DNA from 2 places in the Acinetobacter sp. CAU_H_78 genome. Region 2 is predicted to be linked to the other one. Evidence: predicted binding sites of a transcription regulator. Region 2 holds the regulator's gene; the other holds the start of a gene.

Region 1 (16,523 bases), 960 kb from region 2:
ATAGTAGAAAATACACCCTTCTTAGTGTCTAGGCTTTGAGAAATTACTTGTAGATCTTTTTCAATTTTGTTTGCTATTTCATCCTGAGATGGACTTAGCCATTGTTCAGAATCGATCATGTAGATTATTAATTGAGCTTTTTGAATCTGTTCTCTCCATCTATCATAAAAATCCTCTGAACCTCCTAAATCCTTCACGTTCTTTCTGAGTTTTATAGGTGATTTAGTATTAAAGATTATAGTTTTTCTAGTCAGCATTTCACTATTCGTGGGGGCATAGTGTTTTAAAATCTCTCCTGTTTGCATATAGTTTAATAGTGTACTTTTTCCAGAGCCTCTAAGTCCAAGAATGGCAGGATTTAGACCTAGCAGTTTAATTTTTATTTTATCAATAAAATCCATAAAAAAATCCCCTCAATAATGAAGGGATTTTATATTAGTTTTTAACGTCTTAGCAATAAATTAAAGCGCTGCAATTTGCTCCATATTCGCTTTAATCTTCGCTAACTGATCCGCAAACTCAGCAAGTTTTACTTTCTCGCCTTCAACCACAGCAGCAGGTGCTTTCGCCACAAAACCTTCATTGGCAAGTTTATTCGCGATTTGGTCATGCTGTTTCTGAACTTTGTCCAAGTCTTTTTGTAGACGACCTAATTCTGCTTTAGGATCAATCAAACCTTTCATTGGAACGAATACAGAGACGTGACCAACAACAGAAGATGAAGATAGCGGAGGTTGCTCGCTATCAGCCAGGAAGGTGATGCTTTCAACTTTCGCCAATGCTTTGAACAGTGCTTCAATACGCGTGATTTGTGCTTTTTCAGCGTCAGTCGTATTTTGCAGCAGAACTGGTAACAGACGCGCATTACCTAAGCCCATTTCACCACGGATGTTACGTACCGCACCGATCAGACCTTGTAGCCATTGCATATCCGCTTCAGCCTGTTCATTAATCAGCGCTTCATTAGCAACAGGGTACTGAGCCAGCATGATGGTTTCACCAGTGATCCCCAGTTTAGGTGCAAGGGTTTGCCAAATTTCTTCGGTCAGGTACGGCATGATTGGGTGAGCCAGACGTAAAGATGCTTCCATTACAGCCAACAGTACACGACGAACTTCAGCTTTACGCTCTTCAGAAACGTTCACATCGTTCAGAACTGGTTTTGTCAGCTCGACATACCAGTCACAGTATTCATTCCAGATGAACTCGTAGATCGCTTGAGCAGCCAAGTCCAGACGGTAAGTTGAGAAGGCTTGCTGAACCGCTTGTTCTGCTTTTTGCAGACGGCTTACGATCCATTGTTCTGGCAGTTCCCAAAGGTCTTGACGAACTTCTTGGCCGATGGTTTGACCTTCAATGTTCATCAATACGAAACGAGTTGCGTTCCAGATTTTGTTAGCAAAGTTACGGTAACCTTCCACACGTTTCATGTCGAACTTGATGTCACGACCAGTGTTAGCTAGTGCACAGAAGGTGAAACGAACCGCGTCAGTACCGTAAGCCTGAATACCTTCTGGGAATTCTTTACGGGTCGATTTTTCAATCTTCGCAGCCTGTTTAGGGTTCATCAGACCGTAAGTACGTTTCTGAACCAGAGTCTCGAGATCAACACCGTCAATCAGGTCAAGTGGGTCAAGCACGTTACCCTTAGATTTAGACATCTTCTGACCTTCGCCATCACGTACCAGACCGTGTACATATACAGTCTTGAACGGTACTTGTGGTGTGCCATCTTCATTCTTCATGAAGTGCATGGTCATCATGATCATACGGGCAACCCAGAAGAAGATGATGTCGAAACCAGTCACCAGTACGTCAGTTGGGTGGAAAGTATTTAAGAAATAGTTTTCTTTGTCTTTCGCTTCGTCACCAGTCCAACCTAAAGTTGAGAATGTCCACAGACCAGAAGAGAACCAGGTATCCAGTACGTCTTCGTCCTGGTTCAGTTCAACGTCAGCAGCGATATTGTGTTTCGCACGAACTTCTTCTTCGTTACGGCCTACATAGACATTGCCTTCTGCATCGTACCAGGCTGGAATACGGTGACCCCACCACAATTGACGTGAGATACACCAGTCCTGGATATTGTTCATCCAAGCCATGTACATATTGCTGTACTGTTCAGGAACGAACTTGATGCGACCGTCTTGAACCGCTTCAATCGCTGGTTTCGCCAGTGGCGCGATTTTTACATACCACTGGTCAGTCAGTAATGGCTCAACGATCACGCCTGAACGGTCACCGCGAGGTGGTTTCAGGGTGTATGGTTGGATTTGATCTAACCAGCCTTCAGCTTCGGCTTGAGCAACCAGTTTTTTACGTGCTTCAAAACGTTCTAAGCCAATGTAGTCTGCTGGTGCTGGGATGGTTTTAGAAATCTGTTCGCCGGCTTTCGCGATGTATTCAAACTCAGCCAGAACTTCAGCATTTTTGTTGAAAATGTTGATCAGTGCCAGACCACAGCGTTTACCCACTTCATAGTCATTAAAGTCGTGCGCAGGCGTAATTTTCACACAGCCTGTACCGAATTCTTTTTCAACATATTCATCAGCAACGATGGCAACGGTACGGCCAGTAATTGGCAATACAATATTTTTGCCGACAAGATGCGCATAACGTTCATCTTCAGGGTTGACCGCAACCGCAGTATCACCGAGTAATGTTTCTGGACGAGTGGTTGCAACGACAATATGGTCTTTACCATCTTGAGTGCGCAGTGATTTATCTTCAAAGAAATATTTGAAGTGCCACAGTGAGCTTTGTTCTTCTTTATCAGATTCTACTTCAAGGTCAGACAGGGCGGTTTGCAGTTTAGGATCCCAGTTCACCAGACGTTTGCCGCGGTAAATCAGGCCTTCTTCATGCAGTTTCACGAATACTTCTTTAACGGCGTTGGATAAACCTTCATCCATGGTGAAGCGTTCACGTGACCAGTCTACAGAAGAACCCAAACGACGGATTTGACGGGTAATATTACCGCCAGATTGCTCTTTCCATTCCCAGACTTTTTCGATGAACTTTTCACGGCCCAGATCATGACGGCTTACGCCTTGAGCACCTAACTGACGCTCAACAACCATCTGGGTTGCGATCCCCGCATGGTCAGTACCTGGCTGCCATAAGGTATTTCTGCCTGACATACGGTTATAACGGGTCAACGCATCCATGATGGCATTATTAAAACCATGACCCATGTGCAAGCTACCAGTGACGTTTGGCGGCGGAATCATGATACAGAATGATTCACCTTTTTGAGACGGCTTGAAGTAACCGCGCTCTTCCCAGGTTTGGTACCATTTTTTCTCGATCTCGGTCGGATCGTAGGTCGTAGCAATATTTTGCGCTGAATCAGTCATAGTCTAAACAGATCAAAAGTGGATAAAAAATTGCATCTATTGTAGCAAAAAAATCAAGGCATGCGGCAGCTTAACCAAAAGCAAACTTTCGCCAATTGGCAGTTGCCTGAACTCAACGTATGATAGATTGATAAAACGCGACTCATCGCAGACGATTAAAAAAAGGATAACTAGATGAGCTATAGCATTTCTCTCAAGATTCACCCCGATACCCATCAACGCTTTAAAGACCTGCATTCCCGATTTAATGCTGGCGAGCAGGAAAGTCTGGCCAAACTGCTCGGTGAAAATCTGGCCGATATTGCCTGTGAAATTATTGACCAGATTTTTGGTCGTGTGGTGCAGCTCTCTAGCTCCCCAGATCAGGAATCTGAAAAAGTCATTCAACAGATTTTAGAAACGACTCGCAAATATATGCCGTGGTCGGTTTCTTTCTTTGGTAATGATCGGCTGATTCCTATGGTGAACTATCTGTACAAGATGACCCATGAAAATGAAGATGGATACTTTGTTCGCTATCCGGTAGAACGCATGCTGATCACGGAACTGCTGGGCTGCGTGGAGCAGATGAAAAGTGGCAATAACCAGTATGTCTCACCGGCATTGAAAGCTTTTATTCAGGTGGTGGATCAGGGTGTGACGCATCTGGTGCGTGAACCAAAAAAGATGCTGAAATTTAATGTGGTGGTGGATAAAACATTGAATGGTGTGATTCACCTGACCACACAACTGGGTTATAAACGTTTTGATAAACTCGGTAGCCTCTATGATGCGGATACCATGAGTTATTATTTTGAGCAGTTGCTGGCATTTCTGGAAGATGAAATACCGCCAGGAACACATTCATATAAAGAGGGTGACAGGATTTAATGGCAAAACTAGAAAATTTACAGGGAAAAGTAGTCTGGATTACTGGAGCATCTTCAGGAATTGGTAAGGCACTGGCTGAAGAATGTGCTGCCCAAGGTGCACAGATAGTATTGACCGCACGACGTTTGGAAGAACTGGAAAAAGTCCGTTCAGGACTGGTGAATCCTGATCAACACATCTCAGTCGTGGCCGATATTACTGATGAAAGTCAGGTACGCACGGCTTATGAACAGGTGCTAAGTGAGAAAGGCCGCATTGACTGGCTGATCAATAATGCTGGACTCAGTCAGCGTGCCCTGATTCAGGAAACCACCATGCAGACTGAACGCGCCATTATGGAAGTCGATTATTTCTCTCAGGTGTTTTTGACCAAAACGGTTTTACCGACGTTTTTAAAACAGAAATCTGGCCGGATTGCCTTTATTTCCAGTGTAGCCGGTCTACTTGGAACTCAATATCGGGCGTCTTATTCAGCAGCCAAAGGCGCGATTCATATGTGGGCGAACAGCTTACGTGCTGAAATGGCAGATCAGGGTATTCAGGTATCCGTGATTTTCCCGGGCTTTATTAAAACCAATGTGTCTTTTAATGCCTTAAATGGGGAAGGCAAACCTCAGGCCAAGCAGGATGAAGCGATTGAAAATGGCCTGGAACCGGCTGATTTTGCCCGTCAGACTGTAGAAGCATTGAAACGTGGCGAAGAATATATCGTGGTGGGTGGCTCTAAAGAAAAACTAGGTGTTTTAGTTTCACGTCTATCGCCAAAAGTGTTGTATAAGATGATTCGCAAAACGAAAGTGAAATAATCTGCCTGGAACATCAAGCTGGTTGTTATCGGTTACAGGTTTATTGCTCCATAGAAATAGACCTGTAATCTGAAAATAATGTGCTCATCTTTATGATTTATCTATTTTAAGCTTTCTGATCTTGCCCAAGGAATTCATTTATTTCTCCTATCTCTTTTGCCCATCTCCCATTTTCACAACATAAAACTGCATAAAAGTAGCAAAACCGTCTTCAGTATTCAGTTTTAATAAAAATGATATAAAAGATTGAGATGGGAGCATTTGCCATGAAAACGCCGGTACCGGATTATTTGAATCATGTGCTTTCTGCTTGCCATGATAATAAAAAAGGCGCGCTGGCGGATTATATTCCTGAACTCGCGTCGGTTAATCCTGACAAGCTCGGACTTGCACTATCGACAGTAGATGGAACCATCTATTCTGCCGGGGATGATGACGTTGAATTTACCATGCAGTCTCTTTCCAAGCCTTTTGCCTATGCGCTAGCAATCAAGGAACTAGGGCTAAAACAGGTACTGGAAAAAGTGGGTGTAGAACCTTCGGGAGAGGCCTTTAACCAGATTTCGTTGGAAAAAGAACGCAATATTCCAAAAAACCCGATGATTAATTCTGGTGCGATTACCACGCATTCTCTGATTCCTGCCAAGAAAACAGTATCACGTGCTGAACAGTTACGCCGTTTTTTAAGTGGACTGGCTGGACGTGAATTGTCCTTTGATGAGCAGGTGTATAACTCCGAGATTAAAACGGCTTTTCGGAATATGTCGATTGGCTACATGTTACGTACTGTCGGTGTGCTGGATGAAGATCCCAAAGAAATCGTGCATGGCTATATCAAGCAGTGCGCAATTAAGGTCACAGTCAAAGATCTGGCAGTGATCACCAGTATCTTGGCCAATGGTGGTGTGCATCCCAAGACAGGAAAACGGCTGCTGGATCGGGCTTTAGTCCGGCAATTACTCAGTGTGATGCTAACCTGCGGTATGTACGATGCTGCAGGTGACTGGCTGACCACAGTCGGTATTCCGGCCAAGAGTGGTGTGGCAGGTGGCATTATTGGAGTACTGCCAGGGCAAGTGGGGATTGCGGTCTTTTCACCGAAAATCGATGAGCATGGTAATAGTGTACGTGGGGTCAGAATCTTTGAAAATCTGTCGCACGATATGGGGCTGCACCTTATGGAAGGTACGCCGTCAGCACAGACCATTCTGCAAAGCCGTTATACGGTGGGTAAAAAGAATAACGTCGTGGTTTATGAACTGCGTGGAGTGCTGCAATTTACTGAGTCTGAAATGCTGCTACGAATCTTGCAGGATGAACCGGAAGGTAAAAGTACCATTATCCTCGATTTAACCAATCTCACTCTGATGCATGATGTCGGTGCCCGAATGCTGTTTGAAGGCGTGGATCGCTTAAAACAGGATGGGCATAAAGTATTGATTATAGACTCAGAAGGTTTGCTGGATAAAGATCAATTAAAGGGTAGAAAAAGAGTCGTGGTGACGGAGGAGTTGGAGAAGTTTTTGGAGAGATTTAAATAAAGGAATGGAATCCCCCTCTTGCGAAGTAATGCCTCTCACCTTTTACAAAGGGGGACTTCCCTCGAATTTAATGACAGCATAAAATTCGCGTAGTTCCTCCCTTTCTTAAAGGGAGGTTAGGAGGGATTAAACTAATTTAATAAGAATAATAATGAAACCCTACAATAAAAACTTAAAACAAGTATCACGCAATCTACGGAACAACATGACTGAAGCTGAAAAACTGCTCTGGTCTAGATTACGTGGAAAACAATCATTAGGTTTGCAATTCTACCGACAGAAACCGATTTTGAATTACATCGTAGATTTTTATTGCCCAGCAGTGAATCTGATGATTGAGTGCAATGGTGATCAACATTTTACTGAAAAGGGTTTGGACGCAGATCGAATAAGAGATGAAGCTTTGGCTCACTTGGGACTGAAGTATTAAGATTTGATAATAGAGAGGTGATAGGGAAGATTGATGGTATGGTGGAAATGATTTATCAGTATTGTTTGAATGATTCCTTAAGAGAATCCCCCTTTAGAAAAGGGGGAGACTACTCTCAAATTTAATGACAGCATAAAATCCGTGTAGTCCCTCCCTTTATAAAAGGGTGAGAAGCACCGCTTCGCAAGGGAGGGATTTTTAATTATTTAATATGCTCAGCAATATCGCTAAAGATCACACCTAAACCATATGCACCGGCATCTGGATATCCCAGACTTCGATCACCGACCGTACCGGCACGACCCATACGCGCCACGATGTCTTTGGTGGATTCTGCACCTTGAACTGCCGCTTGAGCACCTAGAACAAAGTTTTCTTTAAAAGTCTTGTCAGTATTGGCAGACCAAGAATCTGCACATGGAACCAGAGCATCAATCAGGGTTTTGTCACCAACGACTGCACCACGACCAAATGAACGTTCGCCTGTAATCTGAATGCCTTTGACTGCTGCTTGCAGCATGTCAGCAAAATCTGCCACAGTTAATGTGGTTTTGCCTTTAATGGATTTACTGGCTGCACGGAAAGCAGATCCCCAGATTGGACCTGAAGCGCCACCACAATGTTCCATGATGATCATGGAGCAGTTCAGCAGGAAATCATCCATCTGTTCAGCCTGAACCAGTTCATGCCACTGGCGTTTGAGTTGTTTAAAGCCTTTGGCAACACTCATACCGAAGTCGCCATCGCCTGCATGGGCATCCAGCTCACAGAAAGGCACTTCATTTTTAATGATACAGGCACTCATCACATCCACCACATAGCGCATGTTTTCAATGGTGAATTGTTCATTGGCAATCACAGCATGTTCAGGATGTGTTTCAACATCTGTATTTACTGTGCGTACAGCAGCTTGGTCTTTGGCAGCAAACTCAAATGGCAGTGCAGGTGAACCATCCATTTTAAATGCGGGGGTATTGGCTTCTGCATCCAGATAAGTTTTCAGTTCATCATCCACAGCTAGTAGCGAAACTGATGCACCTGCCATGTCGATACTGGTCATGTAGTTGCCGACAAAGGTACGGTAAATTTTGATGCCTTTACTTGCCAGATGTTCACATACATCATTATTGAACACATACAATTCTTGCAGTGGTGTTGTACCAAAGCCATTTACTAGAACTGCAACTTCAGTCAGGTTTGGACGATCCAGGAACAGGTCATCGACAATGCGCTGAGCTAGTTCTTTAGAAGGCAGAATCTTTTCACGACGGATCCCCGGTTCACCGTGGATACCGACGCCGTATTCCATTTCATCTTCAGCTAAAATGAACGTTGGTGTGCCTTTGGCTGGAACGGTACAAGAGGTAAAGGCAAAACCAAGGCTCATTACATTGTCTGCCGCTTTTTGTGCCAGTTCTTTAACACGTGCCAGCTCATAACCTTTAGAGGCAGCAGCACCGGCAATCTTATGCACGAAGATTGTACCAGCAACACCGCGACGACCAACTGTATATAGGCTGTCTTTTACTGCGATGTCATCTGCGACTTTTACGTAATCAACCTTGATGCCATCTTCAGTTGCTAATACAGCGGCATTTTGAAAATTCATCATATCGCCAGAATAGTTTTTGATGATCATCAACACGCCTTTGTCAGTCGCCACTTGCTGCAAGGCTTTATAAACCTGAATCTGTGAAGGTGAGGCAAACACGTCACCACATACGGCAGCGTCCAGCATGCCTTGACCGACAAAACCGGCATGAGCAGGTTCATGACCGCTACCCCCACCACTGATCAGCGCGACATTTTGGTGTTTTTCCTTTCGGGAAATGATTTTATAAGATTCATTAAATGCCAGTTCTGGATGTGCCAGGACAAAGCCTTTGCACATTTCGACAACGATGTTTTCAGCACCGTTCATGAGTTTCTTCATTGGAACACCAATAGTCATTGATTTGGGAGATAAATTTATTGGTCTATTATTCATGAAAGTGATGATTTTTGCAGACTTAAAAATGTAATAACGAACAATTTTGGAATGATGGGTTAGAAAAGGGGCGTATATTTGATAAATTAAATCCCTCCCAACCTCCCTTTGAAAAAGGGAGGAGCTGTCACGTAATTTATTTACATGGCGTCCCCCTCTTTGGAACAGAGGGGTTAAGGGAGATTCTAAAAAAAGAGAATAAAAATGAAACCTTACAATAAAAACTTAAAACAAGCCTCGCGTGACTTACGTAACAACCTGACCGATGCTGAAAAATTATTATGGTCACGACTTCGGAATAAGCAAATTTTAGGTTTGCAGTTTTATAGACAGAAACCAATTTTAAATTACATAGTGGACTTTTATTGCCCAGCAGCGAATTTGGTCATTGAATGTGATGGTAGTCAGCATTTTACAGATGGTGGTTTAGAGGCAGATCGGGTTCGTGATAAAGCCTTGGCTCAGCTAGGTTTAAAAGTATTGAGATTTGATAATAGGCAGGTGATGGGGCAGATTGATGATGTGGCAAATGTAATTTATAAATATTGTTTGAATGAACTTCCTAAAGAATCTCCCTAAATCCCCCTTTTATAAAGGGGGACTTCACGCGAATTTGATGGCGGTTATGGAATCACGTAGTTCCTCCCTTTTTCAAAGGGAGGTTAGGAGGGATTAAAAACTACTTTCATATATCTTTCTTGCTTCAGCGGCTTTATCTAATTTTCTATGAATTAATGATACTGTTGATAGAATATCTAAGGCATCTTGTTCATCAATATTCCATGTGATTTTGGGAGCATGAGCAGTCGTATTTCGAAAAGTTCCAAAGACACCTTTAAGTAAATTCATGAAACCCTTCTGCTCGCTCTCCTCACTTTCAGTGGTAAGTTTATTTAATGCTAAATAAGGGATTTTACCTTTATAAGAAAAGGCTTGATCAACAAGTTCTGCACCATCAGTAGTTAAATTTGTTTTAATTCTAATTTTTTCAGCAATACTTTTAGTAGCTTCAAAAACCGCATGAAAATAATTATCTACGAGTAGTTCTGCTCTACAGAAGGCTAAGACATCAGGATGTATTTTTCTATCTAATAAAGTTTTTCTTAAATTTTGTGCTCGTGCTTCAGCTTCATCAAAAGTTTGAACTTTGTCTGCTTGCTTGAGTTCGCCACTTTCAGTGAGTTCAAAACCTTCAAATGACAAAATATAATTCAATTCAGTTCGTATATTTTCAAACCATTCTTTTCTATGGATATGCCGTGAAGGACGCATAACATACTTAATAAAAGCTAAGACATTATTGGAGCAGCGATCTTCAGTTTGTTTTGAGTATAGAGCATCATATAAGCGTTTCCATTTTGTTGAATTTAATTGAAGATCTTTGATATTACATTCAGCCAGATACTTGGTAATTTCTGTTCCTGAAAGCCCATTATTAGTTTCACCTAAAGTTTTACAGATGCTTTCTAAGCTTCCAAGATCTAAACTTTTTATTATTGCCATTTGTCAATCTTAAATTTTTCATGGATTTAAGCATTCTAAATATTCATTTTATTTATAGCAATTTAATCCCTCCCAACCTCCCTTTAAAAAAGGGAGGAGCTGTCATGTAATAAATTTGATACGTGAAATCCCCCTCTTTGAAAAAGAGGGGTTAGGGGAGATTAAAAACAAAAAAATCCCCTCACTCGAGGGGATTTTTTATATTCGATAAGAATGGATTCTTCTCCCTTTATCAAAGGGGGATCGAGGGGGGATTAAACCACTGAATCATCCAGATTTGGCGCTAACCAGCGTTTCGCTTCATCCAGTGTCCAGCCTTTACGCTTCGCATAATCTTCCAGCTGATCGGCAGAAATTTTGCCCACGTTAAAGTATTCAGTTTCAGGGTTTGCATAGTAGAAACCGCTCACTGATGAAGGTGGCCACATTGCAAAGCTAGAAGTCAGGTAAGTACCCATCTTCTCAGTCGTACCTAACCAGTCAAACAATGGCGCTTTTTCAGAATGTTCAGGACAAGCAGGGTAGCCCGGCGCAGGACGGATGCCGACATACTTTTCTTTGATCAATTCATCATTGTCCAGAGTTTCGTCAGTCTGATAGCCCCAGAACTCTTTACGGATCCGCTGGTGCAGATGCTCTGCAAAGGCTTCCGCAAAACGGTCACCCAAGGCTTGAACCATAATCGCATTATAGTCATCACCTTTGGCTTTATATTCCTGAGATAACTCTTCCGCACCGAAGATCGAAACAGTAAAGCCACCCAGATAATCCTGAGCTACATCTTTAGGCGCAATAAAATCAGCCAATGAGTAGTTCGCTTTACCAGTGACTTTGTCAGACTGCTGACGTAGGTGCTCGAAGGTATGCGTTACGTTACCAGCTTCATCCGTCACAGCAACCGTATCTGAACCGGTACGATTTGCAGGGTAGATGCTGAACGTTGCACGTGCATCGAAACGTTTATTGTCGATAATGTCTTTCAACATTGCTTGTGCTTGTGCATACAGATCACGTGCTGCTTCACCAACGACTTCATCTTCAAGGATTTTCGGGAATTTACCCGCAAGGCTCCAAGAGATAAAGAACGGTGTCCAGTCAAAGTATTCCACTAAGGTTTCTAAAGGATAGTTGGTGAAAGTCTGTGAACCGATGAAGTTTGGTTTAAATGGCGCATTCTTGTCGAAGTCGATTTTGAAACCATTTTCAACCGATTCAGCATAAGACAGTTTCGCTGCTTTCGGCTGTTTGTTGGCAAGACGGGTACGGATTTTTTCATAATCCGCTGCATAGTCTGCTGCCAGTTTTGGCTTCATCTCGGCAGAAAGCAATTGAGTCGCTACACCTACAGCACGAGAGGCATCAGCTGTGTAGTACACGCCATCATTCTGGTATTGAGGGGCAATCTTCACAGCCGTATGTGCCTTAGAAGTCGTCGCACCACCAATCATCAATGGAATGTTAAAGCCTTTACGCTGCATTTCTTTGGCAACGAATACCATTTCATCCAGAGAAGGGGTGATCAGACCAGACAAACCGATGATGTCAACTTTCTCATCAATCGCAGTTTGCAGAATCTTTTCACATGGCACCATGACACCAAGATCGACCACGTCATAACCGTTACAGCCCAGTACCACACCAACGATATTCTTACCGATGTCATGTACGTCGCCTTTTACGGTGGCCATCAGGATTTTACCTTTGGCTTCACCTTGGGTTTTTTCCGCTTCAATGTACGGGTTCAACCAGGCCACGGCCTGTTTCATCACACGTGCAGATTTCACCACCTGTGGCAGGAACATTTTACCGGCACCGAACAAGTCACCGACCACATTCATACCGGCCATCAATGGACCTTCGATTACGTCGAGTGGACGAACGGCTTTCAGGCGAGCTTCTTCAGTATCCTGATCGATATAAGTGGTGATACCTTTAACCAGCGCATATTCAAGACGCTTTTCAACCGGGTCATTACGCCATTCCAGGTTTTCTTCAGCTTTTTGCGCGCCGCCTTGACCACGATATTTCTCAGCAATTTCAAGCAATTTTTCAGTTGCTTCGTTGCCACTTTCACCCTGGTTACGGTTCAGAATCACATCTTCAACCGCATCTTTCAGCTCTTTGTCGATGTCATCATAAATCGCCAATTGACCGGCATTCACGATACCCATGGTTAAACCTTGCTGGATACCGTAGTACAGGAATACCGCATGGATCGCTTCACGCACCGGTTCATTGCCACGGAATGAGAAGGATACGTTCGAGATACCACCAGAGATCATCGCATTTGGCAGGTTCTGTTTAATCCAGCCAGTAGCTTCAATGAAATCTACAGCATAGTTGTTGTGTTCTTCGATACCGGTTGCTACCGCGAACACGTTCGGGTCAAAGATGATGTCTTCAGACGGGAAGCCTACTTCATTCACCAACACGTCATAAGAACGCTTACAAATTTGTTTTTTACGTTCAGCAGTATCGGCCTGACCATTCTCATCGAATGCCATCACAATCACCGCTGCACCGTACTGACGGCAGAGGCGGGCACGTTCTACAAACTCGTCATAACCTTCTTTGAGGGAAATCGAGTTAACAACCGCTTTACCTTGGACGCATTTCAGACCAGCTTCAATGATTTCCCATTTTGATGAGTCAATCATGATTGGCACGCGTGAAATATCAGGTTCAGATGCCACCAGATTCAGGAAGTGCACCATCGCGCCTTCCGAATCAAGCATGCCTTCATCCATGTTAATGTCGATGATCTGTGCACCGGCTTCAACCTGTTGACGGGCAACATCTAGCGCTTCGGCGAAGTTTTCTTCTTTGATCAGACGCAGGAATTTTTTCGAACCGGTAACGTTAGTACGTTCACCGACGTTCACGAACAATGAATCTTTGGTAATGTTAAATGGTTCCAAACCACTTAAACGACATGCAGGCTCAATTTCTGGCACTTGACGTGGGGCAATACCTTCAACTGCTTGAGCAATGGCACGGATGTGATCAGGCGTCGTACCACAACAACCACCAGTAATATTGATCAGACCACTTTCTGCAAATTCTTTAATGAATGCTGCGGTCTCTTCCGGAGTTTCATCATAACCACCGAAGGCATTTGGTAAGCCTGCGTTAGGATGGGCGGACACAAAAGTATCAGCCACGTCAGATACAGTTTTTACGTGTGGGCGCATGGCATCTGCACCTAGGGCACAGTTAAAACCAATCGAAATTGGTTCTGCATGACGCATTGAGTTCCAGAACGCTTCTGCAGTTTGACCAGTCAGGGTACGACCAGACGCATCGGTAATCGTACCAGAAATCATAATTGGCAATTCAGTGCCTAGTTCTTTAAATACTTCCTTCACTGCAAAGATCGCAGCTTTGGCGTTTAAAGTATCGAATACGGTTTCGATCAGGATGATATCGACACCGCCTTCAATCAAGGCCTTGGTTGATTCGATGTAATTCACTTTCAATTCGTCAAAAGTGATATTACGGAAGGCAGGGTCATTTACATTTGGTGAAATCGACGTAGTACGTGATGTCGGACCAATTACACCTGCCACAAAACGTGGTTTTTCAGGCGTTGAATATTTTGCACAGGCTTCTTTAGCCAGACGTGCTGCTTCACGGTTGATTTCCGGAACCAGATCTTCCATGTGATAATCAGACATTGAAACACGGGTGCCGTTAAAGGTATTGGTTTCAATAATATCGGCACCAGCTTCAAGATAAGCTTCGTGAATGCCTTGAATAATCTGTGGCTGAGTCAGCACAAGTAAGTCGTTATTGCCTTTAAGGTCGTATGCCCAATCAGCAAAACGCTCACCACGATAATCGGCTTCTTCCAATTTATGGCGTTGGATCATGGTACCCATCGCACCATCGATAATTAAAATTCTCTTGGCAAGAAGTTCTTTTAGGGTGGCAAGTGTGGACATTCAAACTTTCTCAGTAAGCATCAAAAACGGCAATAATCTTAACAGATTAGTGCGCAGTTTTCTGTAACGCTTATACAGAATGCTGGATATGCTTGATATGAAAATTTGATAAAGAAACTCAAGCCGGTATAGAAAGCTGAAAACAGATGGAAATCTGGAAATTAAAGTTCTTGATAAAAGCGTGCGACTGGAAAATAAAATGTAAGCAGCTTTCATCAGAGTGTCATATAACAAAGCTAATCTTTAATCAAATATGACAGGCTCGGAAATATGACAGCCGGGTAGGAATGACCAGATATATTGCAAAACATGAATAAAGCCGGGCGATTCAAGCGTTTTATTTTTAATAAATAATTGATTATATTTGTATATTTTTAAAATTTAGAGCATGTGGTTACAGGATAAACGGCAACGAGAAAGTCTAAAAAACTGGTTTATATGACAGCACTTTGTCATATAATTGTCACAATTTAACTGAACAATATGGGGATTCTTGAATCCTCTATTCCTGCTTGCATGAATTCTAATCAAACTCCCTTAGGTTCAGCACAACAGTCGCCTTCTGATAAGCCGGCCAATGTTCATGTGCCAACACCGAAATTTTTTATGCCGGTGTTTCTGACTCTAATTATCTCCACGCTGATCTATATCGGCTTCCAATTGACTTCAGATTTAGCTCATGTCCCACCGATCGGTCTGTATTCAATGATTCTTTTAGGCACGGCGTTATTCATTGCGCTGGGCTTTGAATTCGTCAACGGTTTCCACGACACGGCCAATGCGGTTGCGACCGTGATTTATACCAATGCATTGTCTGCACCGGTTGCAGTCATGTGGGCAGGTTTTTGTAATTTCCTCGGGGTAATGGTGGCCAGTGGTGCTGTTGCATACGGAATCATTGCATTATTGCCTGTCGAGCTGATTATGAATGTCGGCACAGGTGCCGGTTTCGCTATGGTCTTTGCCATGCTGATCGCTGCGATTCTCTGGAATCTGGGTACCTGGTTCCTTGGTATTCCCGCTTCAAGTTCACATACCCTGATCGGTTCGATTCTGGGGGTAGGTATCATGAACTACCTGCTGAATTCTGGTGGTGGTGCTTCTGGTGTGGATATGGAACAGGTGCTGAAAGTTGGTAAAGCATTGCTGTTTTCACCTCTGATCGGTTTTGCTTTTGCTGGGGTACTATTTCTGCTGGTGAAAAAGATCTTCAGAAAGCAGCTTGAACTGTTTAAGTCACCTGAAGGCAACAAGCCACCACCACCGCTGATTCGTGCCATTCTGATCTTTACCTGTACTGGTGTAAGCTTCGCGCATGGTTCAAACGATGGTCAAAAAGGTATGGGCCTGATCATGCTGATCCTGATCGGCTGTGTACCTTTGGCATATTCATTAAACAAAAATCTGGATGCAGCTCATATCCAGTCTTTTGGCCAGTTGTCTGCGCAAACGGCTGATGCGATTTATCCGCAGCATGAAGATATTCCGGACGAAAAAGCACGTGCCATCATTACCACATACATTCAAACCAAAGAATTGAATGCTGAGGTTATTCCTGCACTGGCAAGTCTGACCGATCATTTGGGTGATAAAGTTGGTAGCTACAGCAACATCAAGGATGTTCCAGAAGCACAAGTTTCAGAATTCCGTAATGACATGTACCTGAGCACCACAGCGTTTAAACGTCTGGATAAAGCACAAGCTTTACCGGCAATGAGCGAGGTTCAGGAACAAACCGTTGATGAGTATCGCGACAATCTGGATTCATTCCTGCAATACATTCCGACCTGGGTAAAAGTGGCAACAGCTTTGGCACTTGGTCTGGGAACGATGGTCGGCTGGAAACGAATTGTCGTGACTGTGGGTGAGCGGATCGGTAAAGAACATATGACTTATGGTCAGGGCATGTCTGCTGAATTGGTAGCGATGTCGACCATTGCCGCTGCGGATGGTTTCGGTATGCCAGTCTCTACGACTCACGTTCTAAACTCTGCAGTTGCAGGTACCATGGTGGCGAACAAGTCTGGCCTAAACTTTAAGATGGTGAAATCGATCCTATCGGCTTGGGTGTTTACACTACCTGCAACGA
Region 2 (16,523 bases):
TGAATCTGCTGCCAGTAAACAAGGCAAGGCACATGTCATCAAGTCGCACCATAACGTAGGTGGCTTGCCAGAAGACTTGGCATTTGACCTGGTTGAACCATTGCGTGACCTGTTTAAAGATGAAGTACGTAAATTGGGTACAACTCTAGGCTTGCCACACAGCATGATTTATCGTCATCCGTTCCCAGGCCCAGGCCTTGGTGTTCGTATTCTGGGTGAAGTGAAAAAAGAATATGCAGATATTCTTCGTCTTGCTGATGACATCTTCATGCAAGAGCTTCGCGCAAGCGGTTGGTACGACAAAACTGCTCAAGCCTTTGCCGTATTCCAACCAGTGAAATCTGTGGGTGTGGTCGGTGATGGCCGTCGTTATGCATGGGTGATCGCACTTCGTGCAGTTGAAACCATCGACTTCATGACAGCTCGATTTGCACATCTCCCATATGACTTGGTTGACCGTATTTCTACACGTATCATGAACGAAATTGCTGAAGTTTCTCGTGTGGTGTATGACGTTTCATCTAAGCCACCAGCAACAATTGAATGGGAGTAATTTTCTAACGAAAATTACCTATAAAAAAGAGCGCTTAGGCGCTCTTTTTTATTATTTTTCAAATGACATTTAAGCCGGTTTAACCTGCCAGTTTTGAAGTTCTCCAAGCAAACCTTGGTCAAGTTCAGGATCATAACACTCGACTCGGTTCCGACCATTGGCTTTAGCCTGATACAGGGCAATATCAGCCTGTTTAATCAGCGCCATTAAATCCGTTTCACTACTTTCCAGAATGGCTGCACCAATTGAAACGGTGAAATCGAGACGATGCCCATGTTCCAGATTGACCATAATATTCTCGATTTTGTGTCTTAAACGCTCGGCAATTTTGAGTGCATCATCTAGTGAAGTTTCAGGCAGGCATGCGATAAATTCTTCACCCCCATACCGTGCCAGCACATCATGGCGTCGCATTTCATTGCGTGTAGTCTGTGCAATCATCTGCAATACCTGATCTCCAACATCATGCCCATAACGGTCATTGATCTGTTTAAAGTGATCGACATCAAAGACCAGCAAACTGATTGGAGCAGGCTGTTTGAGATTCTTTTGGATCAGCTGTTGCACCAGATATTCAAAACAGCGTCTATTATTCAGGCCTGTCAGCGAATCAGTATGGGCGAGATTTTCAAAGGTCTGACGATGATATTCATTCAGGGTATGTTGCAGGAATACTAAACGGGATTTTAGTGTAGAACTCCAGCTGATATATAAACTGAAGGTCAATACCGGCATATAGATCAGGGAAAACAAGAACATCTGATACAGATCAGCTTGGGTATTGAAATACACACCAATATAAATTACCAGTGTAATCAGACCAGAATTAATCAGGCTAGGCCAGAAGCGGATCTGCACACATAAATTGGCCAAGACAATAAAGACCAGTGAAGCATATTGATAAATGAGCGTATGCGGACTTTCAGACTGATTCAGATTAAAAAACCAGATCGCACTTGCCCCGATAATCGAGGTCGGCAACAGCAGGTCAAATATAGGCAAATTCCGGTAAAAATGATACATCCAGATGGTAATCAGCACGATCACCAAGGTATAGCCTAACTTGGTCAGAATGAGTAAATTCATAATGTCATTCAGTACCAGAATATCGGCAAGGGTGTAGGAGGCATATGCTACCTGTGCAAATAGATTCACCTGCAACAGGTATTTTAGGGTGAGCTGTTTCTGATGGTTAAAGTAGGCAGGTTTTAAAGACCCAGGAATACGAACAAGAGGATCTTGAAGGGCATCCTGAAGCAGGAGGCGAGCTTCTTCTTCATATTTATCTGGCATATCGCCTTCCCACATTAAATCCAAAGAAATGAATAAGATGAATATTTATATTTGTATGAAAAATATTCTATTCTTTTAGGGGTTATTTGAAAAGCATCACAAACAGATTTAGGCCTAATTCTTAAATTCTTGTCTAACAATCTTGGTTTTGCTATCAGCTTACAAAGCAGACCAAGACTGTTTCGCTTTATGATGAGCGCCAGACTGCTCCTGTTTATTCAAAGGTTTAAATACATTCCAGGGATTTGGAGAGAGCGGTTTAGTCGGTTGCAGCATATTAGGATGATAGACCCTAATCCGGTTTCTTCCCGCTTTCTTAGCTTCGTAAAGCGCAATATCTGCATGCTTAATCAGGTCTTCAAGTTCCTGTTGCGGAGATTCAAGTTCAGCAATACCAATAGAGATCGTGAACTGGATTTTCTGGTCGGGATTGATGTGCATCACCTGCTTTTGAATCGAACAGCGAATCCGTTCTGCAATCATCAGGCAGTCCTGTAGCTGGGTATCTTCCAGCAAGGCAATAAATTCTTCTCCACCAAAACGTGCCAGTACATCGCTAGAGCGCATTTCTTTACGGGTAATTTCAGCAATCAGTTGTAGCACCCGGTCACCCACATCATGACCATAGTTGTCATTGATTCTCTTGAAATAATCGACATCAAACATCAATAGACAGGTGCTGGCAGGCTTCGGCCATTGATGGATTGAACGTTCAGCCATATCCACAAAATGACGTCGGTTAAATAACTGCGTCAGATCATCAGTATGGGCAAGATTCTTTAAGGTTTGATAATTCCATTCATCCAGCAAAGTGCGTAGAAAAGAACGCCGTATGTTGATGATATTATTCCAGTTAATATAAATACTAAATGCCCAGAGAGGCGTGAACACAACGGTAAAAATAAAGGCCTGCGATAGACTCATGAGATGAGTCACTCCAATCATGATAAACAGGGCGATAAAAATAGAACAATACAGTGCACCCTTAAACTCGGTCTGTACACAGAGATTGGTAATTAAAACAAAGATCGCAGAGGCATAGATATAAGTTGACACATGCGGGCTACTCGACAGCAGGAGCAGGCCAATCCAGGTCGCTGCAGCCACAGTCGTGCCCACAGGCAAAATCATGTCCAGAACCCGGATATTCTTTTGATGCTTAAACAGGTAATAGCAGCAAAACATGACAGCAATGACCAGTGATACCCGGATCAGGCCAGACAGGAAAAACATGTCAGGAATAATAAAAATATCGGCAAAGAAATACAGCAAAAAGGCGATCTGCGCCATGTAATTAATCTGGCGAAGATTTTGATGACGATGCACATAAAGATAATTATAAAAGTACTGCTGGAATTGCGCAGGAATAGGTGCAGCGCGATGTGCAAGCGCATCTTCAATTAACTGGCGATTTTGCAGATCACATTCGGCCAACTTTAATGATCTATCCGTGGTCGAGTTTTGAAAAGACATATTCGCCGTTGAATATATATTTTCATTCGAGGATGACATGTCCTGATCCAATCTTATTTTTATTGGGTCCTATTATGGACCAAATGAGTAAAAAACAATCTCCCTAGAATCAGGGGGTAGCACGATTTTTAAAAAGAAAACGTAACAAAATTTTTGTTTTGTGAACATAAAACTAGACGGATCACATTTTTATAGATTGCTGATTTTAAAAGTTTATATCAATAAAAATGAGCGTTTCACGTGAAACATGAGCATGATGAATAAGTTGATTTAAACGAGATAATGCTGGTTACTTGAATGATTATATGATTCATCACCAAGATCTTGATTACAGGATTTGAAAGACTGAAGCCTTTAAGTATTTGAACTGTTCTGATGAGTAGCACATTTTATACGTATCGAAATATTTCCAAAGATAGATTTTGCGGGTAGACGCGGTACATTGTTGTATGAGGTAGACATCTTGTGATGATCAGGGAAAGATGTCTTGATGCAGCATACAGCCAGAATGAACTTGCCGAGGTCAGCTCAACCATGTCGAATAATAATGATATTGAACTGTCAAATTCAGATGATTGTGAAAAGTATATCAATCAGTTCATACAGGAAGTTCCTTTACGGCGTGCAGAAATCGGGCAGGGAACTGTCATTAAACGCGCCTTGCCGAGTCGGCATAAACGCATGATTGGCGCCTGGTGTTTTCTGGATCATGCCGGTCCTACTCAGTTTCCTCAGGGAGATGGTCTGGATATCGGACCGCATCCGCATATTGGCCTGCAAACTTTTACCTGGATGATTGAAGGCACCATGATGCACAGTGACAGTCTGGGTAACCGGCAATTGATCCGGCCGAAACAGGTTAATCTGATGACTTCAGGCTATGGCATTTCGCATACAGAGGTTTCACCGGAAACTGAAACCAAGATGCATGCAGCACAGCTCTGGATCGCCCTGCCTGATGACAAGATCAATATGGCTCCCGCATTTGATCATTATCCGGAATTACCTGTGATCGAAGAACAAGGCATTCAATGTACGGTCCTGGTCGGGGAATTCCTAAATACACAATCCCCGGTTAAAGTGCATACCGAACTTTTGGGTGTGGATCTGTTTGCTGCTGAAAGTACCCGTGCCCATTTGAGTTTAGATCCAAGATTTGAATATGGCTTTATGGCCCTTGAGGGTCTGGCAAGTATTAATGGGCATGAACTGACCGAAGATAATATGGTGATTCTTGAGCCTGGATTACAGCATGTGGATGTTGAAATTCATGCGCGTGGACGAGTTTTGCTGATTGGTGGAGAGCCGTTTGAAAGCCTTATTTTATTGTGGTGGAATCTGGTTGGTCGTGATGTGGAAGAACTGAAGCTGGCCCGTGAACAGTGGATGATGGGGCACCCGCGTTTTGGCACCATTCCAAGCTATGATGGGCCGCGCATGGAAGCACCGGCATTTCCAGAACATATGCGTGTTTCTCGATAAATCTTTCATATAACTATAAGAACAAAGGATCAGTATGGCCCGTATCGCAATTGCCAAAATACAGAGCTTAACCATACCGTGGCAGGGAGAAATCAGTCATGGTCAACATCATTATCTGACCGATAAACCTGAATCCTTCGGCGGGCAGGATGCAGGTCCTGCACCTTATGATCTGCTTTTAGGCAGTCTGATCTCTTGCACCATGATTACGTTGCGCATGTATGCCAAGCATAAGGACATTGAACTGGGCGACTTTCAGGTTGAAGCAGAATTCTTTGCCAATAAAGAAGGACAGGAATGGATTGAACGACGCTTAAGTTTCGATATTACTCATGATTCGGCTTTGCAGCAGAAAATTCTGGAGATTTGTGCCAAAACCCCGGTGACCAAAACCCTGTTACGTAGTCTGGAGATCCGCACTAACCTGATTTAAGCTAAAAGAGGGTACGTTATATCCGGTAGGGAAAATGTAAGTAGACTGATAAACTCTTTAGTTAGAGCCAGACTTTTTGCTATGCTCACGCAGTAATAACAATAAAATCATGAGTCTAATATGCGTGTTTTACATCATCTCGAACAATCAAGATCATTTCGAATCATGTGGGCCTTGGAAGAGCTGGAACTTGATTATGAGATCAAGTATTACAAACGCCTGCCTAACTATTCTGCTCCGCCTGCTTTGAAACAGGTTCATCCTCTGGGTAAAGCCCCGGTTCTGGAAGATCAGAATCTGGTACTGGCTGAGTCTGCCGCCATTCTGGAGTATCTCCAAGAAACCTATGATTCGACCCATCAGTTTCAGCCGATCAGTGCCGAGAACAAGGCGCAATACCGCTACTGGATGCATTATGCAGAAGGGTCTTTGATGCCTTTACTGGTGATGCAACTGGTGATGACCAAAGTTCCTGAGCAAGTGCCATTTCTGGTACGTCCGGTTGCTAAAACAATTTGTGAAGGGGTGAAGAAGCAGTTTGTGCAAAGCCGTTTAAAAGACCATATCCAGTTTCTGGAAGATCATTTAAGCCAGCATGAATATTTTGCCGGTCGTTTCAGTTTTGCTGATATCCAGATGAGCTTTCCGCTTGAAGCCATGCAAAGCCGTACCGGTAAAAGCTATCCGGCGATTCAAGCCTATCTGGAACGGATCTCGCATCGAGCGGCTTATTTCCGGGCCTTATCCAAAGAGCAGGCATTAAAGTCTTAAAGCCTTCGCTAAAAAAGAAAAGGTGCGACTTGCACCTTTTTTTATTTTTGCATCAGTCTGGGAAACTGAGGCGTTCTTTAGGGAAAATCACCTTAAAGGTGGAGCCCTGATTTTCACGGGAATCAATTTCGAGCTGGGCCCGATGTTGCATCAGTACATGCTTCACAATCGCCAGTCCCAAACCTGTACCACCAGTACGGCGACTACGGTCAGAATCAACCCGGTAAAAACGTTCAGTCAAGCGAGGTAAGTGTTTAGGATCAATGCCAATTCCAGTATCTTCTACGACAAAATAGGCCGATTCACCATCATCATGCCAGCCCATGGTGACGGTTCCACCTTTAGGCGTGTACTTGATGGCATTGGTAATCAGGTTACTGAAGGCACTGGCAATTTCCATATCTGAGCCAATCAGGTCACAGTGACTGTCAATATCCAGATTTAGGGTATGGCCATAATCCACGTTATAGGCTTGCGCATCATCAAACAGCTGGTTCATCAGATTCGGCATATCAATAATCTGGTTCTTGGCAATATTCTTGTCATTTTCCAGACGGGATAGCAGCAACAGGTCATTCACCAGTGCATTCATGCGACGGGTCTGGGATTGCATCTGGTCAAAGGCGCGTTTCCAGCGTGGGCTAATATCTTCCTGATTGGTAAAGGTTTCGATATAGCCGCTGAGCACGGTCAAAGGTGTACGCAGCTCATGCGAAATATTATCGACAAAGTCCTTACGCATCTGTTCCAGATTATGCATCCGGGTCACATCATAGGCGACCAGTAAACGGCTTTCACCGCCAAAGCGGGTCATTTTAATCTGTACGTAATGATCTTCGAATATCGAAGACTTCATTTTAAGGCCATCGGGCGCATCATCAATATGATGATAGTAGTCAATAAAACTCGGTTGGCGGAGCAAACTCAGGATATTGCGGCTGCGATCTTCCTGACCAATCCCTAGTAACCGTTCTGCAGCCGGATTCCACCATTCAATCTGCTGGTTTTCATCAATCAGCACTACAGCTTCTTGTAGGGCGACTAGCGAGGATTGTGCACGGTCAATCAGCTCAACCATTTCAGCCTGAACGACACGTTCCTGACGCTGGGCGCGATAGACATTGAACAGTAAAGCGCCCCAGATCCCGTTAATATTTGGCGGTACATCATAGGGACGGTTCGAGATCCATTCATTGACCAGGTAGAGTGAACGCAACTGTGTGCCAAAGAAGGCAACAAAGGCCAGAACGATACAGATCCAGAAATAGCCAATGCCTAGGCCAATACAACTGGCAATCACTAGGAAGAGAAGAAGTAAACGCAAATCTTGCTTGGCAAAATCCCATAAGCTGCTGTAACGGAGTCTTTTGTGCTCGTGTGACAGTTCGGGAACAGGATAGGGCTCATACATAAAACAAGATTTACCTAAAAACAATTAACCCAGTGCAACATCGGTACGGGTCGAGAAACGGTAACCGGTGCCACGTACAGTTTGTACATAGCGGTCAGCGCCATAAGGTTCAAGCACCTTGCGCAGACGACGGATATGCACATCAATGGTCCGGTCTTCAATATAGACGTTGCCGCCCCAGACCTGATCCAGCAATTGCGCACGGGTATAAGCACGTTCCGGATGGGTCATGAAAAATGCCAAGAGACGATACTCAGTCGGTCCCATGTCCAGAATAGTACTGCCAAAATTCACGCGCTGACTGACCGGATCTAATACCAATCCATTAGCATCAATAGATTTTTCACCGCTGAGGGCGTTGGAGCGACGTAGTACGGCTTTAATGCGTGAAACCAGCTCACGGGTCGAAAAAGGCTTAGTCATATAGTCATCGGCACCGGCATCCAGTCCTTGAACTTTATGATCTTCTTCACCACGCGCGGTCAGCATGATGACCGGAATTTCGGACAGGTTTTCATCACGTTTTAGACGACGACAGAGATCGACACCACTCACGCCGCCAGGCATCATCCAGTCCAGCAAAATCAATGCTGGACGCTGGTCCACAATCATTTGATGAGCCTGCTTGGCATCTTCTGCCTGTAAACATTGAAAGCCCGCCATATCCAGAGCAGTATGGATCATTTCACGAATCGGCAGTTCATCATCAACAATAAGAATGTAGTCATCTTTCACAGCGCAATACCCTATTTCATGCAAACGGTGGACCGTTTTATATTTATGACAGGCTTATTACAAAGATTAATTATGACAGTATCATTGCAGAATAGGTAGTTCCGTGGCCTTTCGCAAAGATTTGTCACAATTTAAGCTGTTATTTTATAAGAGGGTCTTAATTCAAAATTCTATAAATCACTGAAAGCTAGATCTACATAGACCTTATCCTGATTTAAAAATTATCTAACCGGATCCGCCGGTTTTTCTGTACCCAAAGTATCTAGTAAAGCAAAGAATACCAAGCTACAGGAAGACAGAATTTCTTCCAAAGACTGCTTAAAGCCGCTCATGACCCAACGAATGGCAATCTGGGTAACATAACCATTGAGTCCGGTCGAGACCAGGGAAATCTCTCTTTCAGAACGATTCAGGTTCGGCATCATTAGCATGACAAAGGCCTGAATCATACGGTCGAAACGGCCCATGGTTTCATGAATCGTGGCCTGATTATGCAGTTCCTGAACCAGCATCGCATCGATATAAATAATTCGTGCCATACCCGGATTGTCACGTAAGGTCGCTAGCAAGGCAGTCAGACCGGCTTCGATCATTTTCTTTGGATCAGAAGAAGCCTGCATCATCGCCTGCATGACATTTTGCTGTAACTGGTCAATCAGCTTGAGGAAAATAGTCTGGAACAGATGTTCGCTTTTCTTAAAGGATTCATAAAAATAACGTTCAGTCAGTTTGGCTTCGTTACAGATATCCTTTACTGTGACTGAAAAGAAACCATGACGACCATAAGCCTCGATCCCGGCCTCAATCAGCTTTTCACGACGTGCCTGCTGACGCTCAGCCATAGAAAGTCCTTTAAACTGGCGTTCTTTACTTTTACTTGCTAGTTTTTGTCCTGAATTTACTGCATCCGTCATAAAGACCATAGACTCATGTGCTTGAGATTTTAAGTATCTTATCAATAAATCCGGCTTTGACCTATGCTGAAATTCAAACCTGAAAATTGGCCCGTAGAGACATGCTGGAATTATTGACAATATGGATTGTCAAAACTATATTGAAACGGTGTGCTGTATCCCTATGCGACAGAAAAACAGGCTGTCATGGAAGGGCAGTGTTTTAATCAAGGAAATTCAATGAAAAATTTTAATAATAAAGTCGCGGCCATCACAGGTGCAGGTTCAGGTATCGGCCAGCAACTTGCGGTGCTTTTAGCAAAGCAGGGCTGTCATTTAGCTTTAAGCGATGTGAATGAACAGGGTCTGGCTAAAACCGTTGAGCTGCTGAAAGGTACTGATGTTCGTGTCACAACCAAAAAGGTCAATGTGGCTAATCTGGAAGAAATGCACGCTTGGGCCGCTGAGGTCGAGAAAGATCATGGCAGCGTGAATATGATCTTTAATAATGCTGGCGTGGCACTCGGTTCTACCGTAGAAGGCGCCAGCTATGAAGAGCTGGAATGGATCGTAGGCATTAACTTCTGGGGCGTGGTCTATGGTACCAAAGAATTCCTGCCTTTAATCAAGAAAACCGGTGATGGTCATGTCATCAATATTTCCAGCCTGTTCGGTTTAACTGCCCAGCCAACTCAGTCTGCTTATAATGCCACTAAATTCGCTGTGCGTGGTTTTACCGAATCCTTGCGTCAGGAACTGGATATGGAAAACTGCGGCGTAAGCGCACTCTGTGTACACCCAGGCGGAATCCGCACCAATATCGCCATTGCAGCGAAAATGAATGACAGTATCCGTAGTCTGGGAATGCATCCGGAAAAATCTGCACAGAATTTTAATAAGCTGCTGCGTTGCCCACCAGAAGAAGCAGCCCGTCAAATACTGGATGCGGTACAAAAAGACAAACGCCGTCTGCTAATTGGAAATGATGCCAAAGCGATTGATTTAATTCAGCGCCTCATGCCAACTGGCTATCAGAAAGTCACGGCTTTAGCTACCCGCCTCGGCAAGCAGAAGAAAAAGTCAGCTTAAAACACTCTGATCAAAGCCCGCGTAAGCGGGTTTTTTTATGCCCGAAAACTTAAGCAGCTAAAGTATTTTATAAATCAAAAATGGTGCATAAGAATGTCAATAAATTGACAGCGTTAGATAAGCCGATTCGGCATGATGATTTCACAGACCGAAGGTCGACATAATTATAGATAGAGGAAATGATCATGGCTTATGAATACAAACACATCCAGGTTCAACCAATTGGTGGCCGTATTGGCGCTGAAATCCAGGGCGTAAAATTGTCAGCAGATTTGGCTGATGAAGTGGTGAATGAAATCAATCAGGCATTATTGCAGCATAAAGCGATCTTCTTTAAAGATCAGCAACATCTGGATGATGTCGCCCAAGAAGCCTTTGCAGCACGTTTAGGCACACCGTTGAATCACCCGACTGTACCGGTAAAAGATGGCTCTGCACATATTCTAGAAATTGATTCACGCGGTGCACGTGCAGACAGCTGGCATACGGACATCAGTTTTATTGATGCCTATCCAAAAGCTTCTATCCTGCGTAGTGTGGTTGCGCCTGCAGTAGGCGGAAATACCGTATGGGCAAATACAACCGCTGCCTACAATGATTTACCTGAAGAACTGAAAACACTGGCGGATAGCTTACGTGCAATTCACAGCAACAACTTTGACTATGCTGCAAAAGTCAGTGTGCCAAAAGAAGCTTTGGAAAAATATAAAAATTATTTCAATTCAACTGAATACGAAACTGAACATCCATTAGTACGCGTTCATCCTGAAACAGGTGAAAAAACCTTGTTATTGGGCCATTTCTTTAAGAGCTTTGTCGGTTATAGCTCAAGTGAATCACGCCGTTTATTCGACTTGTTCCAACGTTATGTGGAGAAGCTGGAAAATATTGTCAGCTGGCGCTGGAGTGCAGGTGATGTGGCAATCTGGGATAACCGTGCGACACAACACCGTGCGATTAATGATTATGGTGACCAGCACCGTGTAGTACGCCGTGTGACTTTAGAGGGTGATGTGCCAGTCGGTGTGGATGGCCGTCCAAGCCGTGAACTGCGTAAAGATGTCAAGCAGGATATCAGCAATTTCCGCTATAACAGTGAAGACGGTATTTATGAAAAAGTTTCATAAGTAATTCTTATTGAATTGGAAACTTTGCATATAAATAGCTAAATAATCAAGAATAAATGATTCGCCAGTCATTAATGATCCATCTAATATTTAAATAAAATATAGGGTGGATCATTTTATGCAAATTCATACTGCAAAAAATAATGTAAATTACGACATATTAAAAAATATATTTAAAAATATCTCTGAGGATAAACTGGATTATATTTTAAAATGTTCAACGATTCGAAAATATCAAAAAGGCGATTTAATTTTAAATAAAGAAAACTGCCATACTGCTTTATATATATTACTTGATGGGATTATACAGATTGGATATTTAAGCCCGTCGGGTCGTTTTCATGCCTTTAATTATTTCTCGGAAAAGCATCTGATTAACCTGCTTCCGTGCCTCAATACACAAGTGATTGATTATGATTATTATGCTTTTAATCAGGTTAAAGTCCTGCAAATTCCACAGCATATATTTATAGAAGAAATAAATGATAACAATCACTTAAAGCAGGATGCTTTAAATATTCTCAGCCATCGGATGCAATATCTGATCCAGCAGGTTAAATTCCTGCAAGTCGCTAATTTACATCAAAAAGTGTGTAAGGTTTTGCATGACCTTTCGATTCAGTACGGTCGATCTCATCCTCTGGGAACTGAAATTAAGCTCAAAATTTCCCAGCATGATTTAGCAGATTTACTCTCTGCTTCACGCCAAACTATTAATAAAGAAATAAAGAATCTGGCCAGTCAAAATATTCTGGATTGGCAATATGAAAATATCGTGATTAAAAACAAAGAATATTTAAATTATCAGATTAACTGGATTTAAAATAATATTTTTAGATTTTATAAAATAATATATAAAAATCTATTTATATTATTTTTCTGCATATTAAAAATCATGCATATTAATTCCAACCAAAACAACAGGGATTAATAATGACAATTCAATCTATTAATGTGCGTAACCAGTTAAAAGGTACTATTCAGGAAATTGTAAAAGGTGATGTGGTTTCTGAAGTCGATGTGGTGACTGCTTCAGGTATTTTCACTTCAGTAATTACGACACGTTCTGTAGAAGAGCTGGATTTGCAGGTAGGAAGTCAGGTGATTGTGCTGATCAAATCGACTGACGTTTCACTGGCAAAACTGTAGGTGTGTCGATTGTATGAAGCAATATTTTAAACAAGGGGCAACGGTACTGACTCTGCTGAGCGCGAGTATTGGCTTAACGCATGCAGATGCGGAGGTAGGTCAGTTACAACAACAGGTCAGTCAACTCGAGCAGTCATTAAAACAATTAAAAACCCAGTTGGCGCAGATTCAGAATCAGAACGAAGCCGTTACAGAAGCCACTACTGCTGATGAGATTGAGCTGGCTACAGAAGCTGACACTGACGATGACCAAAGCTTTGTGACACGTGCCGAGTTGCAAGGTCTGCAAAGCGATCTGGAAAACTATAAATATCAGGTACAACGTGACCGCGATACCAAAACGGCATTATCAACACGTCAGTTATTGATTAACGGGGTGGTACAAGCCAAAGCCTCTTATATCGATGAAGCACAGCGCACTCCACCTACGGGTACCAATACCGGGATGGCAGTTCAAGACCGCCACTCTTCGTTTGATTTAGGTGCAGTCCAAATTGGTTTTATTGGCAACCTGTATAAAGACTATGAAGAAGGCAAAAACCTGGACTTCAACCTGCGTTTTGGTACTTCTCCACAGACAGGAACCAATAACAGTTATCTGAATTTATTGGATGCGCAACTGACTTATCACGTATTGCCAACCTTAAGTGCCGACACAGGGCGCTTGAGCGTCACATTAGGTCAGCAACTATTGCCATTTGGCCAAGAAGTTCAGGCCACTGAAGATTTGAAGCCCACTATTAATAATGCCTTGTTCAGTTTGCCGGGCCTCGGTTATGGACTGGCACTGCGTGAAGTCGGTCTGATTGTGCGTGGGGATGCCTTACCAACCGTGGACTATGGATATAACTATCGCTCGCCAATGATCAGCTATGCCTTTGGTCTGGTGAATGGTAATGGTGCCAATAAATCGGATGACAATGATGACAAAAACTTTATTGGACGTCTGTGTTATACCTTGCCTGCAGAATATAACTCATGGCTGCGTGAACTGAGTTTTGGTCTGTCCTGGTATCAAGGTAAGAGCAATCTATTTGAAATTGATGGCACCAGTGCGGCCTTTGCTGGTAAAGGCGATGTGCTGCGTAAAGGCTTCGATATTTACTATAACCACCATCCATTCGGTGTGACCTATGAATATGTGCAAGGTGAAGATGATACCTACATTTCACAAACTGCACAGACCTATAAGCGTGAAAGTGAGTCGCATACAGGCACCTTGTTCTGGAACTTCGGTGAGCAGTTTGTCAAAGGCTTCCGTAATCAGGGCCGTTATGACGACTGGTGGCCAAAGTCTTACCAGGCCTTCTATCGCTACGACACCATTGATCGTGACAAAAATTTAGCCGATCAAACGGTTGATATTCACAGTCTGGGCCTGAATGCATTTTTTGCGGAAACCACCAAGTTTCAGATCAACCTGAACCATGTCAACAACGACATTATAAACAAGAGCTATAACGAACTGGTCGCACAATTCCAGTACGGATTCTAATTTTATATTTTGAGGAATTTTCACATGTTTAAATGGTCAAAAGTATTATTTGCTGGCCTTCTCTCCACAGCAACACTGGTGCCTGCTGTCCAGTCCTTTGCCGCAGAAGCCAAACCGACCGTGATTCGTCTGGCATCTCCATTAGTCGGCAGCGGTAGCCGTCCTGTAGGCTACGGCAACTTTTATTCCACCACACAAACCTTAGGTTTGCTGGAAAAAGAATTCCAGAAAGACGGGATTAAAGTGCAGTGGAACAACTTTAAAGGTGCAGGTCCTGCGATCAATGAATCTTATGCCAATGGTTTGGTAGATATTACCTGGCTAGGAGACTTACCGGCTTTGATTGGTAAGGCCAGTCGTCTGGATACCAAGCTGATTTTAGCGGGCGGTACACATGACAATACCTATCTGGTGGTGGCACCGGGATCATCCGCAAAAAGCTGGGCAGATTTAAAAGGCAAACGTATTGGTTTCTTCCGCGGAACTAGCGTGCATCTTGCCTTAAACCAGATTATTAAAAAACATGGTCTTACTGAAAAAGACTTCCGCTTTGTCAATGTAGATGGTCCAGTTGGCTATTCAGCACTGGCGAGTGGTGATCTGGATGCTTTATTTACCAACCAGTCGATTTTCCCTGTGACTGATCGCGGTGTTGCTAAGCTGATTTATAGTTCTAAAAAGGAACCGGCACAGTATCAGAGTTCGGGTTATATTTTGGTCAATTCTAAATTTGAACAGAAGTATCCTGAAGTCGTACAGCGCGTTGTGAATGTGCTGGTCAAACAGGCAGCTTGGGATTCGAACCCAGCCAATAAAACTGAATTGTTCAAAATATGGTCGAAATCAGGCCTTTCCTATAACACTTTTGTGCGTGCCAATGATGGTGTGGATCTAAAACGTCATAGTGCTCCGATTCTGGATGCTTTCAACGTTGCTGTAATTAAGAAAAAACTAAAAGCGGGTCAAGACTTGAAACTGATTCGCGGCAATATTGATGTCGACTCCTGGATTGAGCCGAAGTATGTCAATAATGCTGTAAAAACGCTGAATTTACAGAACTATTGGAAACCTCTGAATGCCAATGGGCAATAACCATCATGCCCTTGAGTTGAGGAGGTTGAGTGATGTTACAGGAAATCGAGCTTGAAACAGCCAAGACACCGACACAGGACAATGCTGCATCCAGATTGAACCGAAAAAGTATTCTGAATTTTTTAAAACAGAATCAGGTGTTCATATGGGGAATCGGAGCAATTTTCCCCATCGCGTTGCTCTATCTGTGGCATGTGTCGGTAGAACGGAACTGGGTGAATCCTTTATTGCTGCCTGCACCTGAACTGGTCTGGGTGGCCCTGAAAGATCTGTATCAAACTGGCGAACTGTGGAGCAATTTGAGTGTCAGTCTGAGCCGAATTGGCTATGGGTTCAGTGCCGGCATTGTACTGGCACTGGTCTTAGGTCTGACCATGGGACTATCGCGTCGAGCAGAAGCCTATATCTGGCCCACATTCAAAGCCATTAATCTGGTACCTGTGATTGGCTGGATTCCACTGTTAATTTTACTGGTCGGGATTGATGAAGCCCTCAAGATTATTCTGATTGCTAAAGCCGCGCTGGTACCGATGACCATCAATGTATTTAAAGGCGTGCGCAATATTCCACAGCAATTGACCGAAGTCGCGGAAGTTTATCAGTTGAGCACCTGGTCCAGATTTAAAAATGTGGTTCTGCCGGGTGCTTTTATCAGTTTTATCGGTGGTCTGCGTTTATCTCTGGCAAGTTCATGGGGCGCTCTGGTTGCAGTAGAACTGCTAGCTTCGAGTGAAGGGATCGGCTATGTGATGGTCTATGGCCGTCAGATTTTCCAGCTCGATGTGGTGATGGCAACTGTAGTGGTGATTGGACTGGTGGGGTTTGGCTTTGACGTCATTATCCGCCTCATACAAAAACAGTTCCGTGGTTGGGATCAGGCTAGATAGAGAAAACATCATGAAAAAAATAGATTATCGCGGCTGGGTCATTCCTCTGGTTCTGTTGGTTGCCTGGTGGATCGCGACTGCAAAACAATGGGTTGATCCTGCTTTGCTGGCACCGCCAGCTGCTGTATGGCAGGCCTTTGTAGAAAGCTGGCAGGCAGGCGAGGTGACAGAAAATATTATCGCCAGTCTACTTCGCAACACGGCAGGGTTTATTGCCGGTGGAGTGATTGGTGCAGTGCTGGGTTTGACCCTGGGTCTAAACGTCTGGCTGGATCGAATCTTTTCTCCAACATTGAACGCTATTAAACACGTGGCAGTATTTGCGTGGATTCCATTGATGATCATGTGGTTTGGACACGGTGAAGTTTCAAAAGTGATTTTTATTGCCTTGGTGGTGTTCTATCCGGTGTTCTTTAATACCTATGACGGGGTGAAGAATGTGCCGGTCAAAATTAAGGAAGTGGCGCAGATCTTCCAGCTCAGTCCGGTACGTACTTTTTTTAAAGTGATTTTACCCGCAGCAGCTCCAAGTATTTTTGCCGGTTTGAATATTGCGCTGGTGTTTTCATGGGTGGCGACTGTTGGCGCGGAGTATTTCTTTGTGTCTTCGGTTGGCGTGGTCAATCCAATCATGGATGGA

The links. The regulator PhoB, encoded in region 2, activates phosphate uptake and scavenging genes when phosphate is short. The targets are predictions, from matches to a motif close to TGTCATNAANCTGTCATAA.
Region 1: AC4MCD_RS10575 (inorganic phosphate transporter) is a predicted target of PhoB. The motif match lies at 14,885-14,903, and genes of this name have one in related genera.

What each region holds. Positions count from the first base shown of each region.
Region 1 covers NZ_CM178652.1:2,205,969-2,222,491, reverse strand. The annotation lists gene AC4MCD_RS10625 (GTPase domain-containing protein) at 1-401, opposite strand, end outside; gene AC4MCD_RS10620 (valine--tRNA ligase) at 462-3,356, opposite strand; gene AC4MCD_RS10615 (hypothetical protein) at 3,531-4,226, shown strand; gene AC4MCD_RS10610 (SDR family oxidoreductase) at 4,226-5,032, shown strand; gene AC4MCD_RS10605 (glutaminase) at 5,299-6,573, shown strand; partial or broken gene AC4MCD_RS10600 (endonuclease domain-containing protein) at 6,725-7,128, shown strand; gene dhaK (dihydroxyacetone kinase subunit DhaK) at 7,206-8,936, opposite strand; gene AC4MCD_RS10590 (endonuclease domain-containing protein) at 9,195-9,569, shown strand; gene AC4MCD_RS10585 (TIGR02391 family protein) at 9,663-10,493, opposite strand; gene metH (methionine synthase) at 10,748-14,434, opposite strand; gene AC4MCD_RS10575 (inorganic phosphate transporter) at 14,951-16,523, shown strand, end outside.
Region 2 covers NZ_CM178652.1:142,737-159,259, forward strand. The annotation lists gene guaA (glutamine-hydrolyzing GMP synthase) at 1-553, shown strand, start outside; gene AC4MCD_RS00660 (GGDEF domain-containing protein) at 623-1,846, opposite strand; gene AC4MCD_RS00665 (GGDEF domain-containing protein) at 2,006-3,358, opposite strand; gene AC4MCD_RS00670 (pirin family protein) at 3,854-4,801, shown strand; gene AC4MCD_RS00675 (OsmC family protein) at 4,836-5,234, shown strand; gene AC4MCD_RS00680 (glutathione S-transferase) at 5,355-6,005, shown strand; gene phoR (phosphate regulon sensor histidine kinase PhoR) at 6,058-7,416, opposite strand; gene phoB (phosphate regulon transcriptional regulator PhoB) at 7,441-8,151, opposite strand; gene AC4MCD_RS00695 (TetR/AcrR family transcriptional regulator) at 8,373-9,065, opposite strand; gene AC4MCD_RS00700 (SDR family NAD(P)-dependent oxidoreductase) at 9,285-10,133, shown strand; gene AC4MCD_RS00705 (TauD/TfdA dioxygenase family protein) at 10,319-11,260, shown strand; gene AC4MCD_RS00710 (Crp/Fnr family transcriptional regulator) at 11,379-12,083, shown strand; gene AC4MCD_RS00715 (TOBE domain-containing protein) at 12,194-12,409, shown strand; gene AC4MCD_RS00720 (hypothetical protein) at 12,423-13,904, shown strand; gene AC4MCD_RS00725 (ABC transporter substrate-binding protein) at 13,929-14,996, shown strand; gene AC4MCD_RS00730 (ABC transporter permease) at 15,029-15,883, shown strand; gene AC4MCD_RS00735 (ABC transporter permease) at 15,894-16,523, shown strand, end outside.